4 regions of the Microtetraspora glauca genome follow, and region 2 is predicted to be linked to each of the others. Evidence: riboswitches for the same ligand, from Rfam matches in the RefSeq annotation. Region 2 holds a riboswitch; each other region holds the start of a gene.
The links. A riboswitch is a leader RNA that binds a small molecule or an ion and turns the genes downstream of it on or off. The one in region 2 is predicted to bind cobalamin.
Positions count from the first base shown of each region.

Region 1: linked by a shared signal. The riboswitch ahead of AB0I59_RS39030 (energy-coupling factor ABC transporter permease) and the one ahead of AB0I59_RS34550 (ribonucleoside-diphosphate reductase subunit alpha) in region 2 are both predicted to bind cobalamin.
Region 3: linked by a shared signal. The riboswitch ahead of AB0I59_RS06285 (ABC transporter substrate-binding protein) and the one ahead of AB0I59_RS34550 (ribonucleoside-diphosphate reductase subunit alpha) in region 2 are both predicted to bind cobalamin.
Region 4: linked by a shared signal. The riboswitch ahead of cobN (cobaltochelatase subunit CobN) and the one ahead of AB0I59_RS34550 (ribonucleoside-diphosphate reductase subunit alpha) in region 2 are both predicted to bind cobalamin.

Region 1 covers NZ_JBFALK010000033.1:7,137-11,571, forward strand. Annotated here, with positions in the region: gene AB0I59_RS39015 (energy-coupling factor ABC transporter ATP-binding protein) at 1-81, opposite strand, end outside; gene cbiQ (cobalt ECF transporter T component CbiQ) at 166-915, opposite strand; gene AB0I59_RS39025 (energy-coupling factor ABC transporter substrate-binding protein) at 925-1,326, opposite strand; gene AB0I59_RS39030 (energy-coupling factor ABC transporter permease) at 1,323-2,024, opposite strand; cobalamin riboswitch at 2,033-2,250, opposite strand; gene AB0I59_RS39035 (putative cobaltochelatase) at 2,850-4,435, shown strand, end outside.
Region 2 covers NZ_JBFALK010000024.1:50,650-55,084, reverse strand. Annotated here, with positions in the region: gene AB0I59_RS34555 (Bug family tripartite tricarboxylate transporter substrate binding protein) at 95-1,021, shown strand; cobalamin riboswitch at 1,122-1,356, shown strand; gene AB0I59_RS34550 (ribonucleoside-diphosphate reductase subunit alpha) at 1,504-3,831, shown strand; gene AB0I59_RS34545 (ribonucleotide-diphosphate reductase subunit beta) at 3,897-4,435, shown strand, end outside.
Region 3 covers NZ_JBFALK010000003.1:12,328-16,762, reverse strand. Annotated here, with positions in the region: gene AB0I59_RS06290 (FecCD family ABC transporter permease) at 1-1,058, opposite strand, end outside; gene AB0I59_RS06285 (ABC transporter substrate-binding protein) at 1,055-2,272, opposite strand; cobalamin riboswitch at 2,502-2,692, opposite strand; gene AB0I59_RS06280 (low temperature requirement protein A) at 3,017-4,267, shown strand.
Region 4 covers NZ_JBFALK010000033.1:16,782-21,216, reverse strand. Annotated here, with positions in the region: gene AB0I59_RS39070 (ferredoxin-like domain-containing protein) at 1-1,037, opposite strand, end outside; cobalamin riboswitch at 1,057-1,258, shown strand; gene cobN (cobaltochelatase subunit CobN) at 1,291-4,435, shown strand, end outside.

The DNA.
Region 1 (4,435 bases), on a different contig from region 2:
CTCCATGCTGAGTTCCGAGAAGACCGGGGGTGATCCCGGATACGAGTACGAGAGCCGGTCGGCGGCGAGCACTACGGTCATACGGCCACCCCTTTCAGCCAGAGCTTCGGTCAGTGCTCCGGTCAGTGCTTCGAGTAATGCTTCGAGTAATGCTCCGGGTAGAGCTCAGGCGACGGTGCACGCGGAGGTCAGCGCGAGGGTCAACCCGGCAGAAACGAGACCGGGAAGCGGGGCCAGCGCCAGAAAGCGGCCGGTCAGAGGGAGGCTGTCGACGCTGACAGCGAGGCTTCCCGTGTAGCCGCGGTCGCTCAGTCCGGCCTCCAGACGGCGTGCCCGGTCGAAGGACAGGACGAAGACCTGGGCGGCCAGCCCGATGACCGATCTCCACCGGGTCCGCCACGACCGGGTGCCCAGCCGGTCCGCCTGGGCGCGTCGGATGGCGTTGACCGTCTCCAGCACCACGGACAGCATGCGGTAGACCAGCCCGGCCACCTCCGCGAGACCGGACAGGCCGGGCCGGCGCGCGATCCGGGGCAGTACGTCGGCCAGTGGGGTCGTCATGGCGAACAGGAGCTGGCAGAAGACGGCGGCCACGCAACGGCCGATCACCTCGCCCGCCCGGACCGCGCCGCCGGGTGCCCAGGCGAGCCCGGACGTGTCGACGCTGATCAGGAAGGTAACCGAGCCGGTGACGATGAACGCCAGCGGGGCGCGCGCCGAGCGCAGGAACGCGCGCGGCGGTACGCGGGCCCAGCCCAGCGCGACCACGAGAGTGATCACCGCCGTGATGGGAGCACCCGGCCAGGGCGGCAACAGCAGGGCACTCAGGAGCAGCCCTCCCGCCAGTACCGCCTTGGCCGCGGGATGGCGCCGCCGCCACGGACTCCGATAGGCGGCGACGTCGATGGCGAGCACGTGCCCGGCTCAGGAGGTAGGCGCGCCGGGCCCGGCGGCGTCGAGACCTGCCGCCGAACCCGGCACCGCGTGACCCGCGGCTGTGCGGCCCGGCGCTGTGTGACCCGCTGATGCGGGCCGCAGCTTGTTGCGGGTACGCGCGACGCCGAAGTAGTAACCGAGGAAACCGGCGCCGATCGCCGCCTGCAACGCGAACAGCGCGGACTCGATCTCCCCCGACGGAGGCTCGTACAGCGAGGAGAACCACGGCTCGTAGTCCGGCGCGAGCTCGGTGATCGCCGTCTCCGCCTGCGTGTCCGCGCCGGTGAACGGCTCCTCCTTCCCCTCACCCGATCCGATCGCCAGCGGCAGTACGGCGAGCGCGGCGACGGCGGCCAGTAGGAGCAGGTTGATGAGGACGTTGCGCTTCACGACGCCACCTGGCCTTCCTTCAGGACGCGGAGCCGGATCAGCTCGGCCGCGCTGGTGGAGCGGAGCAGGCGCACGACGAGCACGGTGAGCAGCCCCTCGCTGACGGCGAGCGGGATCTGGGTCACCGCGAAGATCGCGCCGAACTTGGTCAGAGCGCCGGTGAAGCCGCCGGCCGGGTCCGGGAAGGCGAGCGCCAGCTGGGCCGACGTCACGCAGTACGTCACCAGGTCGGCGACGAAGGCCCCGGCGAAGACCGCGCCGAGCAGCCCTCCGCCCAGGCGCCGGACCAGCGTGTACGCGCCGTAACCGGCCCACGGTCCGACGATCGCCATGGAGAACGCGTTGGCCCCGAGCGTGGTGATCCCGCCGTGGGCCAGCAGCAACGCCTGGAACAGCAGGGTGATCGTGCCCAGCACGGTCATCACCGGCGGCCGGAACAGGATGGCCCCCAGGCCGGTGCCCGTGGGGTGCGAGCAACTGCCGGTGACCGAGGGGATCTTCAGCGCGGACAGGACGAAGCAGAAGGCGCCCGACGCCCCCAAGAGCAGCTTCGCCTCGGGGTTCTCCTTGATCTGACGATTGAGGCGAACGACACCGTGGACGACGAAGGGAGCGGCGGCGACCGTCCAGGCCGCCGCGTGCAAGGGAGGGAGGAATCCCTCGGCGATGTGCATGGTGAAACCCGACCTTTCCAGCACCTCGTGGATGGTGTTTCCGTGCCTTGGCCGGTCTCCTGGCTGACGGGTTGGCACATCTCGCTCGCCTTCCCAGGCGGCTGGCGCCCAGTGGCTTCCGCGTACGCGGATGAGTGAGACGATTCCCGATCACAGTGGCGAGGGCCGCGCCGGACTTGCGTCCCGACTGGGGCGCGCACCGGACTTCCCGTTTGCCGAGGCGGACTCAGCGTAAGCCTGATCTCCATTTAGCGACAAGGCGGGGTATCTGCCTATAACTCGCAGGTACGGGCCGACCGGTGGGAGCGGCCCCTACGAGCCGGTGTGCTCGGTCAGGGGAGCGTCACGGGTGCTGGAAGCCCTTGCCGGTCCGGTCGAGGCCGCTCGCCACCCGGTCACCGCGAAGTTGACGATCGCGAGCCCCGCGGGATACGTTCCCGAGGATTCGCGGTGGTCCGAGGGAAGTCCGGTGAGATGCCGGTGCGGTCGCGCCACTGTATCCGGAACGCGAGTTCCGGGAGCCAGGTCACTTGGCCGCCGCGTCCTCATCTGGCGGGACGCGTCATCCCAAGGAGGCATCGATGAGCGAGCCGACGACCTCGCATCCCCGTCCCTTCTCCGTCCGGGGACGACGGCTCGCGACGGTCTCCCCACCCGCCGTCCCCCGTCGCCGGCCCGTGTCCTGACCCCCGTCACAGGCTGCGCGCGTCCGGTGGATGCCTGGTGGTGCCCCCGCCTCCGTGTCAAGCACTCCGGCCGTACGTCCACAAATCCCCGAGTCCGCCGCGCTCTCCTGCCGCACTTCCACCCGCCCGCCTCCGCGCGCGAGGACAGGACCATCCAGAAGGGATCTTTGTGATCACCGCCTATCCGTTCAGCGCCGTCGTGGGGCTCGACGATCTCAAGCTGGCCTTGATCCTCAACGCGGTCTCTCCTCGGGTGGGCGGCGTACTGGTGCGTGGAGAGAAGGGAACGGCCAAGTCCACCATCGTCCGCGCGCTGGCCGCGCAGCTGCCGCCTGTCGAGGTAGTCGCCGGATGTCGGTTCGCCTGTGACCCCTCCGCTCCCGACCCGTCCTGCCCCGACGGGCCGCATGGTGTCGACGAGGGGTGGCGGGCACGACCGGCCGCGCTGGTGGAACTGCCCGTCGGCGCCTCGGAGGACCGGCTGGTGGGCGCGCTCGACATCGAACGGGCGCTCACCGAAGGGGTCAAGGCGTTCGAACCCGGTCTTCTCGCCGCCGCTCACCGGGGCGTTCTCTACGTCGACGAGGTCAACCTGCTGCACGACCACCTCGTGGACCTGTTGCTCGACGCCGCCGCGCTCGGCACCTGCTTCGTCGAGCGCGAGTCCGTGTCGGTACGGCACGCGGCGCGGTTCCTGCTCGTGGGCACCATGAACCCCGAGGAGGGCGAGTTGCGGCCCCAGCTCCTGGACCGGTTCGGGCTGACCGTCGAGGTGCGGGCGTCCCGGGATCCGGCCGAACGTGCCGAGGTCGTACGGCGCCGCCTGGCCTTCGACGCCGACCCCGGAGCGTTCGCGGCGAGGTGGGAGGCCGAGGAGGCGGCGCTGGCCCGGCGGATCCTCCAGGCCAGGGAACGGGTCGCGGAGGTCGTCCTGCCCGACGCCCGGCTACGCCAGATCGCGGCGGTGTGCGCAGCGTTCGAGGTCGACGGGCTGCGCGCCGACCTGGTCACCGCCAACGCCGCCATCGCGCACGCGGCCTGGCGGGGCCGTACCGAGGTGACGACCGAGGACGTACGCGAGGCCGCCCGGCTCTCCCTGCCGCACCGCCGGCGGCGTGATCCGTTCGACGCGCCCGGTTTGGACGAGTCCCACCTCGACGACCTCCTCTCCCAGCACGGTGACTCCCAGCACGGTGACTCCCACAACGGGGACCATGACCCGGATCCGGACGACGACCCGGACGGTCCAGGCGGCCCCGGTGGTCCGGACGGCCCCGGTGCGGACGGTCCCGGTGGCGGCTCACTCGGGTCGGATTCCCCACGGGAGGACGGCGGGTCGCCGGACGGTCCGCCGGCCGAGCGGGTGATCGCCGCGGCGGAGCCGTACCGGGTGCGCGCCTTCCAGGTGCCGGGCCTGGGAGACGGCGCCTCCGGCCGGCGGTCGCGGGCGCGTACCCCGAACGGCCGCACCACCGGCTCGCGCGTTCCGGCCGGGCGGCTCCAGCGGCCGCATCTGGCCGCGACCCTGCGCGCCGCCGCGCCGTACCAGCGTGAGCGCGGCCGTACCGGGCCCGGCCTGCTGGTCCGCGACACCGACCTGCGCGAGGCGATACGCGAAGGCAGGGAGGGCAATCTCGTGCTGTTCGTGGTGGACGCGAGCGGCTCGATGGCGGCGCGCAGGCGCATGCGCGAGGTCAAGGCGGCGGTGCTGAGCCTGCTCCTGGACGCCTACCAGCGGCGGGACAAGGT
Region 2 (4,435 bases):
CATCACTAACCGTGATGGGTCGTACTCTGACGGTACAAGGGGCTCTCGGGGGAGGGGTACCGATTTGCGGCGCCGCGCGTTTCTTGCACTGGGGGTGGGCCTGCTCCCTCTGTCGGCCGGATGCGGAACGGACCGGCCCCGGGGCGGCCCCCCGATCTCCCTGGTCGTCCCCGCCCAGGTGGGGGCCCAGGGTGGCCCGTTCGCCAGGGAGCTGAAGACCCTCATCGAGCACCAGAGACTGGCCGGGAAGGTCGAGATCCGCACCCGATCGGCGGACACCGGGGCACGCGCCCTGGGGTTCGCCGCCAGGGCGGACTCCGACGACCTGATGGTCACCGGTTCCACCCTCGTCGCCGTCGCGGCGACGAACGGATCCGGCGGCCTCATCGAAGGGACCTCCCCGCTCGCCCGGTTCGCCGGCGAGTGGGTGGTGATGGTCACCGGGCCGCATTCCGGGTTCCGCACCTTCGACGACCTGGCCGCGGCCCTGGCCCGCGACCCGGCCCGGCTGCGGCTCGCCGGGCGGGACACCGGCGGCCCCGACCATGTGCTCTACGGTCTGACCGCGCAGGGGCTCGGGATCGACGCCCGCTCGCTCAACTACGCGGCGTTCCCCGACCTCTCCCACGTGCTCGCCGCGACGCTCGACGGCAGGGCCGTCGCCGGGCTCGGCGGCCGGCGGGAGCTCGCGGCCCACATCCGAGCCGGACGGGTGCGGCCGCTGGCCGTCTCGTCACGGGAGCGGCTGGACGGCGTGGACGCGCCGACCCTGATGGAGTCCGGCGTGCGCATGCAGTACGCGCACTGGACCGGGCTCCTCGGCCCCGGCCGGCTGGGCGACCAGGAGCGGGAGCGGCTGCTCGACCTGTGCCGCTCCATCGCGGACCTGCCCGGCTGGACGGACGCCTGCCGCGCCAACGGCTGGGTGCCGATGTACCTGGACGGCGACGACTTCCGCCAGTGGCTGGGCACCGAGGCGCGCCGTACCAAAGCGGTGCTCGGAGACCTCGGACTGCTCTGAACCGCCCTCGCGCGAACGCGCCGAGAGGCGTCGCTCGGGCACCGATACCCACGGATCGGCACAATTTGTTGTGGTGGTTGCGTCCGGCGGCACTACATGTAGGATCCTCCACGTTGCTGGTTCACCCCACGCCCGGGGTGAGGCAAGAGGGAACCCGGTGCGAGTCCGGGACTGCCCCGCAGCGGTGAGCGGGAACGACCGCCGTCAGATCGAGCACTGGGCCGTCCACCGGCCCGGGAAGCGACGGCCAGTAGGTCCGGCGCGCGAGAGCCGTACCCGGCCCGAGCGACGCCACGCCCGCGAGTCCGAAGACCTGCCGGCGACGCGCGCGCGGACCGGACGTCCGCGCGCGTTGTGTCCGGGCCTCGAGGGAGGGCCCGCCGACGAGCGACGCGCCGGCAACGGCGCGAGCATGCCCGCTCCGACGCGTACGCCCGCCTCCCGAGGCCCTGACGGGGTTCCGACTCGGGAGGGGAGATCACGTGACACTGGCCACGATCGCGGAATCGGGGGCCGAGGCCCGGTGGGCGGCGATCGAGGAGGCGGCGGCGCGGGTCGTCACCGATCCGGAGAACTCGAAGGCCGCCGCCCGGCTGCTGGCCGCGCTGATCGCCGACGAGGCGGCGGAGCACGGCGTACCCGCCTCCTCCGCCTCCTCGGGCTTCTCCCAGTCGGTGGCCGCGACCCACGCGGAGGGCCTGGTCCACGACGAACTGGCCGCGTTCGTCGCGCGGCACGCCGCCGAACTGGACGCGATCGTCGATCACACGGCGGACGAGCGGTTCGAGTACTTCGGGCTGCGCACGGTCTACGACCGCTACCTGCTGCGCCACCCGGTCACCCGCAAAGTCCTTGAGCGCCCGCAGCACTTCTTCCTGCGTGTCGCGTGCGGGCTGGCGTACCGGTCGGGCCTCTCGGGGGTCGCCGAGGCGGCCGAGCTCTACCGGCTCATGTCGACGCTGTCCTACCTGCCGAGCTCTCCGACGTTGTTCAACTCGGGGGCGCGCCGGCCGCAGCTCTCCTCCTGCTTCCTGCTCGACTCGCCGCGTGACGAGCTGGAGAGCATCTACGAGCGCTACGGCCAGGTCGCCAGGCTGTCCAAATACGCGGGCGGCATCGGCGTCTCCTGGACCAGGGTCCGCGCCCGGGGTTCGCTGATCAGGGGCACCAACGGGCACTCCAACGGGATCGTGCCGTGGCTGCGCACCCTCGACTCCTCCGTCGCGGCGGTCAACCAGGGCGGGCGGCGTAAGGGCGCGGCGTGCGTCTACCTGGAGACCTGGCACGCGGACATCGAGGAGTTCCTGGAACTGCGCGACAACACCGGCGAGGACGCCCGCCGCACGCACAACCTCAACCTGGCCAACTGGGTGCCGGACGAGTTCATGCGCCGGGTCGAGGCGGACGCCATGTGGTCGCTGTTCGACCCGAAGGAGGTCCCGGAGCTGACCGACCTGTGGGGAGAGGCGTTCGACGCCGCGTACCGGGCCGCCGAGAACGAAGGCCGCCAGGTCCGGCGGATCCCGGCCCGCACGCTCTACGGCCGCATGATGCGCACCCTCGCCCAGACCGGCAACGGCTGGATGACCTTCAAGGACGCCGCCAACCGGACCTCGAACCAGACGGCCCTCCCGCAGAACGTCATCCACCTCTCCAACCTCTGCACGGAGATCCTTGAGGTGACCGGCGACACCGAGACCGCCGTCTGCAACCTCGGCTCGATCAACCTCGCCGCGCATCTCGCCACCCGCACCGGAGCCACCCGCCCCGGAGCCACCCGCCCCGCCGACCCGGCCGGCGGCGTCGACTGGGCCCGGCTCCGCGCCACCGTCCGCACCGCCGTACGGTTCCTGGACCGGACCATCGACCTCGGGTTCTACCCGACGCCCGAGGCCGAGGCGGCCAACCGGAGATGGCGGCCCATCGGGCTCGGCGTGATGGGCCTCGCGGACGTGTTCTTCGCCCTGCGGCTGCCCTTCGACTCGCCGGAGGCGCTCGCCCTGTCGACCCGGATCGCCGAGGAGATCGCCCTCGCGGCGTACGGAACCTCCGCAGACCTCGCGGTGGAGCGCGGACGGCACCCGGCCTACGACGACACCCGCGCCGCCCGCGGCGTGCTGCACCCCGACCACTATCAGGGCGGCGCGGTCGGCGACTCCGGGAGCGCCGGCCGGAGCGGGGAGTGGGCGGCCCTGCGCGCGAGGATCGCCGAGACCGGGCTGCGGAACTCGCTGATGATCGCGATCGCGCCGACGGCCACCATCGCGTCGATCGCCGGATGCTACGAGTGCATCGAGCCCCAGGTCTCCAACGTGTTCAAGCGGGAGACCCTGTCGGGTGAGTTCCTCCAGGTCAACCGCTATCTCGTCGCCGACCTCCAGGCCCTCGGGCTGTGGACGCAGGAGATGCGGGACGCCATCAAGCGGGCCGACGGCTCGATCCAGGACGTCCCCGGCATCCCCGGCGAGCTGCGCACGCTCTACCGGACGGCCTGGGAGCTGCCCCAGAAGGCGCTCATCGACCTCGCCGCCGCGCGCCAGCCGTACATCGACCAGGCGCAGTCGCTCAACCTCTTCATGGCGACGCCGACGATCGGCAAGCTCTCGTCGATGTACGCGTACGCCTGGCGGGCCGGCCTGAAGACCACCTACTACCTGCGGTCCCGCCCGGCGACCAGGATCAGCCAGACCACCGTGCCCACCGTGCCCACCGTGCCCGCCGCGCGCGGCACCGGGGCGCCGGCCGTACCGGATCCGGAGGCCGTGGCGTGCTCCCTGGAGAACCCCGAGATCTGCGACGCGTGCCAGTAGCCGCCCCGTACGCGCCCGCACCGCAGCCGCCCCCAGCCGTACCGACGCCAGAAAGCGTGATCACGATGTTGCTCGACCCCGGGATGGACCTGACCCTCAGGCCGATGCGCTACCCCGACTTCTACGAGAGGTACCGCGCGGCGATCAGGAACACGTGGACGGTGGAGGAGGTGGACCTCCATTCCGACCTCGCCGACCTGGTCAAGCTGGACGCGGGGGAGCGACACCTGATCAACCGGCTCGTCGCGTTCTTCGCCACGGGGGACTCCATCGTGGCCAACAACCTCGTGCTCAACCTGTACCAGCACATCAACGCGCCGGAGGCGCGGCTCTACCTCAGCAGGCAGCTGTTCGAGGAGGCCGTGCACGTGCAGTTCTACCTCACGCTCCTCGACACCTACCTGCCCGACCCTGACGAGCGGGCCAAGGCGTTCGCCGCCGTCGAGCACATCCCCTCGATCCGCGACAAGGCCGAGTTCTGCTTCCGGTGGATCGACTCCATCAACGGTCTGACCCGGCTGGAGACCAGGGACGACAGGCGCAGATTCCTGCTCAACCTGATCTGCTTCGCCGCCTGCATCGAGGGACTGTTCTTCTACGGCGC
Region 3 (4,435 bases), on a different contig from region 2:
CGGGCCGCGCGGCTGCGCAGCAGTACGGCGATCACCACGGGCGCGCCGAGGATGGTGGTCACCGCGTTGAGGGGAAGCACGACCCCGCCGCCCGGCACCTGGGCGGCCACGCAGCACAGCAGCGCCACCGCGGCGCCGAGCAGCGCCACCCCGGGCAGGAGCAGCCGATGGTCGGCGGTGCCCAGCGTCAGCCGGGCCACATGCGGTACGGCCAGGCCGAGGAAGGCGACCGGCCCGCAGAAGGCGGTCACCGCGCCGGCCAGCACGGAGGACACCAGCAGGGTGAGCGTGCGGGTCAGCCGCACCCGCACCCCCATCGTGCGGGCGTAGTTCTCGCCGAGAAGCAGCGCGTTGAGCGGCTTGACCCCGGCCAGCGCCGCCGCCAGCGCGACCAGACAGACCGGGCCGAACATGGCGAGATCGGGCCACGTGGTCCCGGCGAAGCTGCCCAAGCCCCAGCTGATGAACTGCTGGGCGCGCTGCGGGTCGGTGTACACGAGCAGCACCGTGATGATCGAGGTGGCGGCCGAGCCGACCATCACCCCGACGATCAGCAGCGTGACCACGGACCGCACCCGCCGCGACAGCGCGAGCACGAGAGCGAGCACCGCCGCCGCCCCGGCGGAGGCGGCGACCACGACTCCGGCCCGGCCGAGCCCGGCCACGCCGGCGGTGAACGCGCCCGCCGTCCCGCCCCAGCCGATGATGATCAGTGAGACGCCCAGGCTCGCGCCGGAGCTCACCCCGAGGATGTACGGCTCGGCCAGCGGGTTGCGGAACAACGTCTGCATCTGCACCCCGGCCACGCCCAGGGCGGCTCCGGCCAGGGCCGCGGTCATCGCGCGCGGAAGCCGCACCGTCCAGATGATCTCGCGGACGGCGGGGTCGGCGGTGCCGTCGCGCAGCAGCGCGGGCAGCGCCCGGGACAGGGGGATCGCGGTGGAACCGAGCGTGACGGCCAGCGCGAACGTGACCGGCACCGCGATCACCATGATCGAGAGGACCACCGTCCGGCGGCGAGCCGCCGCCGGGACGGTCGTCAGTGCCGCTGCGGTCACTTGGTCATCTTCTGGTAGAAGGTGAACGCGTGGCCGGGCGCGAGGTCGGGATGCAGGATGGCCACCAGATCGCCCAGGACCAGGTCGGGACGGGCGACGCCGCGCTCCCAGTAGTCGTTGCCGCCGCCCGGGCCCATGGTCTTGTTGGCCGACCACACCTCACCGGTCCCGTACGCGGAGAACGTGGCGTAGCGGGCGTCGGACTTCTTCACATCGCCGAGGGTCTTCCACTCGTTGACGATGGCGAGCCACACCTTGGCGTCCTTGGCCTTGGCCAGCACCGCCTCCAGGTCGAGTGTGGTGCCGCCCGAGCCGGAGGTGTCCGCCCACGGGTAGGTCCCGCCCGCGTCCTTGATCAGTCCGGCGACGTAGCTGCCGCCGTTGGGCATCGACCACTGGCCCTGGTACATCTGGCCGGGCAGCACGGCGACCGGGGTGGCCGCCTTCGCCTTGGCGGTGAGCGACGTGTAGTCGGACTCGATCTTGCCGAACACCTCGTTCGCCGTGGACTCGGTGCCGGTGAGCGCGGCCATCAGCCTGATCCACTCGGCCCGGCCGAGGGCGGTGGACTCCAGCCACTCGGCGTTGGCTACCACTTTGATCCCGGCCTGGCGCAGCGGACCGTACGCCTTGTCCTCGGTGCCCTGCGTCATGAGCACGTCGGGCCTCGCGCCGATGACCTTCTCGGTGTCGATCTCCTGTCCGGAGGCGTACTCGGTGACCGCGCCGGACTTCACCCGCTCCAGCACCTCGGGGGAGGTGATGTATCCGGCGGAGGCCACGGCCTTGAGCCGGTCCAGCACGCCCAGTTCGGTGATGAACGGCAGGTGCGTGGTGGAGGCGGAGTACAGCGACTCGATGGGCGTCTCGACGGTGACCGCGCCGGCGAGGCCGCCGGTCAGCTCGGGGGCGGGCGTGCCGCAGCGCACCAGCACGTACGTCTCCGGCTTGGCGCCGGGTGCGGGCTCCTTGACCGTGACGACCTGGTAGTTCTTGGCGTACGTGAGGGTGAAGTTGGTGGCGTGCGTCAGGGTCTGCTTGACCGGGAAGTAGTCCGCGTTCGCGTCGTAGGAGGTGACGCAGCGACCCTCAGCCGCCGAGGCGGCCGTCGCGGGGGACGCGGACGGTTCGGTTCCGCCGCAGGCGGTGGCGGTGAGCAGGATCGCGGGCAGGACGGCGAGCAGCGCGCTGTGGATCGGGCGGGGGATACCCATCGATGGTCTCCTGGGAACGGGCCGCGACCGCCATTCCTCGATAGCGCGACGCGGCGGGCGAGGAGCCGGATCACCAGGAGAGTCCCGCCACGGCGGCCGGTTCCGCGACCGTCAGCCATGAAGCAGCCGACTGGAAAGCCGGTAACCGTACCGCGGGCAGGGAGAAGGACCTTACGCCGGTTACACGGCATGGCGGCCACCGTCCTCTCTTGGGGAGATCCGCCCCAATTTCTGTGAGGAGGCGACCGCGTGAGTCTCCTGGCTCTCGGGTCGAAGCTCGCCCCGGCCTTCCCACCCGCGTAAGGGCAGTGGCGTCGTCGGGGTTCGCTCGCCGATCACAGTGGCGGGACCGCGCCGGATTCACACCGGCTTCCTCGTTCCGCCGTCGCCTTCGCGACCATGGTCGCATACGACGCATAGCTCACCAAGGACCGGGTTCGTGCGGATGGTTCCGGCTACCGCGCCTGGCTGGTCGCGCCACCGCCGACGACCTCGCCGACAACCGGGCATCTCCCAGGTGGGAGCCGAGTCGTACCGGGAAGAGGGGCTCGACCTGATCGCGGAGCTCGGCCTGCGTGCCGTGGCGATCCCGCACACGACAACGCTGCAGGCCGGACAGCCTTGTGGTCTTTGACAGCGCGACGACAAGCCATATGCTGCGACCTCGGCGCCGCGTTGTCACAGATCGGAACGCCGCACTGTCTTTCAGACGACCGGACGTCGCGGAGCGACAGGAGCGAGATCTTGCCACCAGCCGGCACCACCATCCGGATCCGGGTCCGGATGAGCGCGCGCGCCATCGATGAGCCGCACCGTGTTTCGAGCCCGCTCGAGCTGCTGTTCGATCTCACCTTCGTGGTCGCGGTCGCGGTCGTCACCGCCCAGTTCGCGCACAGCGTCGCCGACGGTCATGGCCTCGCCGGGCTGGTCCCGTTCCTCCAGGTCTTCTTCGCGATCTGGTGGGCGTGGATGAACTTCACGTGGTTCGCTTCGTCCTACGACACCGACGATGTCGCCTATCGGCTGCTGACCATGGTGCAGATGGCGGGCGTGCTGGTGCTCGCCGCCGGTGTGCCGGCCGCGGCCGGTCACTCCGATTACGGAATCGTCACGCTGGGCTACCTCGTCATGAGGACGGCGCTCGTCGCCCAATGGCTGCGGGCCGGTTTCGAGGACCCGGCGAGCCGCCGCACCGCGCTGCGCTACGCCGCCGGCATCAGCCTCGTGCAGATGGGCTGGCTGCTTCGCTTCTTCCTCGCGGCGACGGGAGCCCTCCCCTCATCGATCGAGCTGCCGTCCTTCGCCTGCCTGGTCGTCCTGGAACTCGCGGTGCCACGGTGGGCGGAGCGGGACAGGGCCACCAACTGGCACCCGCACCACATCGCCGAACGCTACGGCCTGTTCACGATCATTCTGCTCGGCGAGAGCGTCCTCGCCGCGAGCAGGGGGGTCGAAGCAGCGCTCGAATCGGGCAGGATCAGCGGTCCCTTCATCGTCATCGCTGTCTCCAGCCTCGTCCTGCTGTTCGCTCTTTGGTGGCTGTACTTCCTCGTACAGGCTGGTGAGGGTCTCAGTGACCGCCGTCATCGGTCCTACTTGTGGGGATACGGTCACTACGGCATCTTCGCCGCCCTTGCCGCCCTCGGCGCTGGGCTCGAGGTCGCGGTGGAGCAGAGCGGGCACGGGGTGGTGGCGGCTCCGCCGGCACTCGGGTACGCCGTCGCCATCCCGGTCTTCGCCTATCTCGCTCTCCTCTTGGCGGTACAGGTACTTGTCGTCACAGAGCCTGTCATCAACCCTGCCGCGGTTCTGGGTGGTGCCACCGCCATCTTGCTGCTGCCGCTCATGGCGTCCCGGATCGGCGTGGCGGCCGTGGTCGCGTCGATCGCGGGCATCTGCGCCGTGCTGGTCGCTGTCACGATCCTGGCCAACGCGCGCGTCGCCGGCGGTACCCCGCGATCCGCCTCTCTCGCGGACGATCCACAAATGTCATAAATCACGGCGCTACCCGCGTTCCCGCAGTCGGGAGCGCCATGTACGCGTCAGGGAAACAGATCGTCACGTCGGTCCTCGTCATCGGCATGGAGGGACCCGGATCGCGGTCCGGTCGCCGGGCGCGGGGTCGGCGTCCTCGCGGCGGAGACGCGGCCGCGGGCGGACGTG
Region 4 (4,435 bases), on a different contig from region 2:
GTCAGGCCGAGCCACGGCGACGCGGGGTCGCCGACCAGGCCCGCGTCCGTGAGCGATGCCCGCAGCTCGCCGACCGCAGGCGGCGGCAGATCGGGTACGACGATCGCCCGCCAGGGCGTCACCCGCACCTCTCCCCCGCCGTTCTCGGCCGCCCGGGCGAGCGCCTCCACCTGGGCCGCCGTGAGCCGCCCGAGCGGAGCGAGGACCATGAGGGCGCACCTCCCGTCCCGCTGCGCGACCGTTCCGACCATGCCGGCCGTCCCCGTGGCCCGAGCCGCCGCCGCACCCGCCGGCCGTACGGCGGAGGCGGACAGGCGGAGACGCGGCTCCGCGCTCGCGGCGCGGGCCGCGACCCGGGCGGGACCGTCGGCGATCTCGGCGAGCCGCCACGCGCCCGACCCCTGTTCCGCGCGTTCGGCCAGGAACGCCTCCGCGACGGCGAGCAGGCCCGCGACCGCGGAACCGGCGGGCACGCGCAACCCGCGGTCGGCACCGGCGAGCAGCAACGCCACGTCCGGCACGTCCGGCAGCAGCGTGACGTCGGCGCCGAGGACCGGCATGTCGCCGGACCCGTCGTCGAGGGCGAACAGGAACCGTCCGGGCAGGTCGGCGAGCATGGGCCGGGCGCACAGCTCGCGGTCCAGCTCGGCCACCAGAGGGCGCACGTCGAGCCTGCTCTCCGGTCCGCGACCGGCCAGGGGCGAGGCCACGATGTTGCGCACCCGCTCGTGCGTGGCCGAGGGCAGCAGGCCGGCCGCGGCCATCCGCGCGGCGAAGTCCGGCGCCCCGGAAGGCCCCTGGTCCCCGGCCCGGACTTCCCGGAGGCCGCGCACCTGGAGGTTGGCCCGGGAGGTCAGCTCGATCACGCCGGACCCGAGCTCGCGGGCGGCGGCGGCGACCACGCGGAGCTGGTGCGCCGTGACCGCGCCGCCGGGGATGCGGATCCGTGCCAGGCCGCCGTCGGCGGCGGCGTGCACCTGAAGGGCTCCGGGGCACGCGTCGGACCGCGACCGTCCGGAAAGGTCACCGATGAACACGCTGAGGATGGTAACGCCCCGTTTCCCAGCGGATGTCGGCCTGGCATAGTGTGATCCCAGGCGACGGCACAGGGAGGAAGCCGGTGTGAAACCGGCGCGGTCCCGCCACTGTAACCGGGGAGCGACCCCCACCGAAGGCCACTGTCCGGCGACGGACGGGAAGGCCGGGGTGAGCATCGATCCGGGAGCCAGGAGACTCCTGCCGTCGTGACGACCACGACCCGGGGCGAGGACCCCGAGGGAGGACTTTCTCGTGCGCTCTGTGCCGTCTCCTGGCATCCTCCTGCTGTCGACCTCCGACACCGACCTGCTCAGTGCCCGGGAGAGCGGGGCGGGCTACCGGCTGGGCAACCCGGCCAGGCTCACGGTCCCGGACCTGCCCGCCCTGGTGGAGGGCGCCGACCTCGTCCTCGTACGGCTCCTCGGCGGGCGCCGGGCCTGGGAGGACGGGCTGGACGCGCTGCTCGCCGGCCCCCGGCCGGTCGTGGTGCTCGGCGGCGAGCAGGCGCCCGACGCCGAGCTGATGGAGCTGTCCACGGTGCCGGGCGGGGTGTGCGCCGAGGCGCACGCGTACCTCGCGCACGGCGGCCCGGCGAACCTGGCCCAGCTGCACGCCTTCCTCTCCGACACGGTGCTGCTCACCGGGAACGGCTTCGCTCCGCCCGAGCCGCTGCCCACGTGGGGACCCCTGGAGCGTGTCGCCCGGCGCGCGGACGGACCGGTCATCGGCGTGCTCTACTACCGCGCCCACCATGTCGCCGGGAACACCGCGTTCGTCGAGACGCTGTGCCGGGCCGTCGAGGACGCGGGCGGGCAGGCGGTGCCCGTCTACTGCGGTTCGCTGCGCACCGCCGAGCCCGAGCTGCTGGCCACCCTGCGGCGCGTGGACGCCCTGGTCGTCACCGTGCTCGCGGCGGGCGGCACCCGTCCGGCGACCGCGTCGGCCGGAGGCGACGACGCGGCGTGGGACGTCGGCGCGCTCGCGGAGCTCGACGTGCCGATCCTGCAGGGCCTGTGCCTGACCACGGGACGTGACGCGTGGCGCGAGGACGACGACGGCCTGTCCCCGCTCGACGCCGCGTCCCAGGTGGCGATCCCGGAGTTCGACGGGCGGATCATCACCGTGCCGTTCTCGTTCAAGGAGGTCGACGGCGACGGCCTGACCGTCTACGCGGCCGATCCCGAGCGTGCGGCGCGGGTCGCCGGCATCGCGGTACGGCACGGCCTGCTGCGGCACGTCCCGGCGCCGGAGCGTCGGATCGCGGTGATGCTGTCCGCCTATCCGACGAAGCACTCGCGGATCGGCAACGCGGTCGGCCTCGACACCCCCGCCAGCGTGGTCCGGCTGCTCGCGGCCATGAAGGAGACGGGCTACGACCTCGGAGCGGGCTTCCCCGGTGTGGCGGAGCAGGACGGCGACGCGCTGATCCACGCGCTCATCGCGGCGGGCGGTCAGGACCAGGACTGGCTCACCGAGGAGCAGCTGGCGGCCAACCCGGTGCGGATCCCGGCCGCGCGGTACCGCGCCTGGTTCGAGACACTGCCCGCGGACCTGCGCGCGGACGTCGAGGGCCACTGGGGGCCGCCGCCCGGCGAGCTGTTCGTCGACCGGTCCCGCGACCCCGCCGGGGAGATCGTGCTGGCCGCCCTGCGCGCGGGGAACCTCGTGGTGATGGTGCAGCCGCCGCGCGGGTTCGGGGAGAACCCGATCGCGATCTACCACGACCCCGACATGCCGCCGAGCCATCACTACCTGGCCGCCTACCGGTGGCTGGCCGACGAGTTCGGCGCGCACGCGATCGTGCACGTCGGAAAGCACGGCAACCTGGAGTGGCTGCCCGGCAAGTCCGCGGGGATGTCGGCGTCCTGCGGGCCCGACGCGGCACTCGGCGACCTCCCGCTGGTCTATCCGTTCCTGGTGAACGATCCGGGCGAGGGAACCCAGGCCAAGCGGCGGGCGCACGCCGTACTGGTCGATCACCTGGTGCCGCCGATGGCCCGCGCGGAGACGTACGGCGACATCGCCAGGCTGGAGCAGCTGCTGGACGAGCACGCCTCGATCGCGGCCATGGACCCGGCCAAGCTTCCCGCGATCCGAGCGCAGATCTGGACGCTGATCCAGGCCGCCCGGCTCGATCACGACCTGGGCATCGCCGACCGGCCGCACGACACCGAGTTCGACGACTTCCTGTTGCACGTGGACGGCTGGTTGTGCGAGGTCAAGGACGCCCAGATCCGCGACGGCCTGCACGTGCTCGGCGTCGCCCCCGAGGGGAAGGTCCGGGTGGACCTCGTCCTGGCCATGCTGCGGGCCCGCCAGATCTGGGCCGGTCAGGAGGCGCTGCCCGGCCTGCGTGAGGCTCTCGGCCTGGCGGAGGACGGCGCCGCCTCCCGCGTGACCGTGGACGAGGCCGAGGCCCTGGCCCGCGCCCTCGTCGAGGGCATGGAGGAGCACGGCTGGGAGCCGTCCGCCGTCCGTCCCGTGACCACCTCCGTCCTCGGCGCCTCCGAGGTCGCGGCGGCCGTGGAGCGGATCCTCGGGTTCGCGGCGGAGGAGATCGTGCCCCGGCTCGCCCGGACCACGGACGAGATCGGCGCGCTGCTCCACGCGCTCGACGGCGGCTACGTCCCGGCGGGGCCGAGCGGCTCGCCGCTGCGCGGGCTGGTCAACGTGCTGCCGACCGGGCGGAACTTCTACTCCGTCGACCCGAGGGCGGTGCCGAGCCGGCTGGCCTGGGAGACCGGGCAGGCGATGGCTGACTCGCTGCTCGACAGGTACCGGAGCGACACCGGCGAGTGGCCGCGTTCCGTCGGCCTGTCCGTCTGGGGCACCAGCGCCATGCGCACCTCGGGTGACGACGTGGCCGAGGTGCTCGCGCTCCTCGGCGTACGACCGGTCTGGGACGAGGCGTCCCGGAGGGTCGGCGGCCTCGAACCGATCCCGCTGCCCGAGCTCGGCAGGCCGCGCGTCGACGTGACCGTACGCGTCAGCGGGTTCTTCAGGGACGCGTTCCCCCATGTCGTCACGATGCTGGACGACGCGGTACGACTGGTGGCGGGCCTGGACGAAACCGCCGAGGACAACTACGTACGTGCGCACGCCGAGGCCGACCGCGCGGCCCACGGCGACGAGCGGCGCGCCACGCTGCGGATCTTCGGCTCCCGGCCGGGCGCGTACGGCGCCGGTCTGCTCCCGCTCATCGACAGCCGCAACTGGCGCGACGACGCCGACCTGGCCGAGGTGTACGCCGTGTGGGGCGGCTACGCCTACGGTCGCGACCTCGACGGGGTGCCCGCCCGGCAGGACATGGAGAGCGCGTACCGGCGGATCGCGGTGGCCGCCAAGAACATCGACACCCGCGAGCACGACATCGCCGACTCCGACGACTACTTCCAGT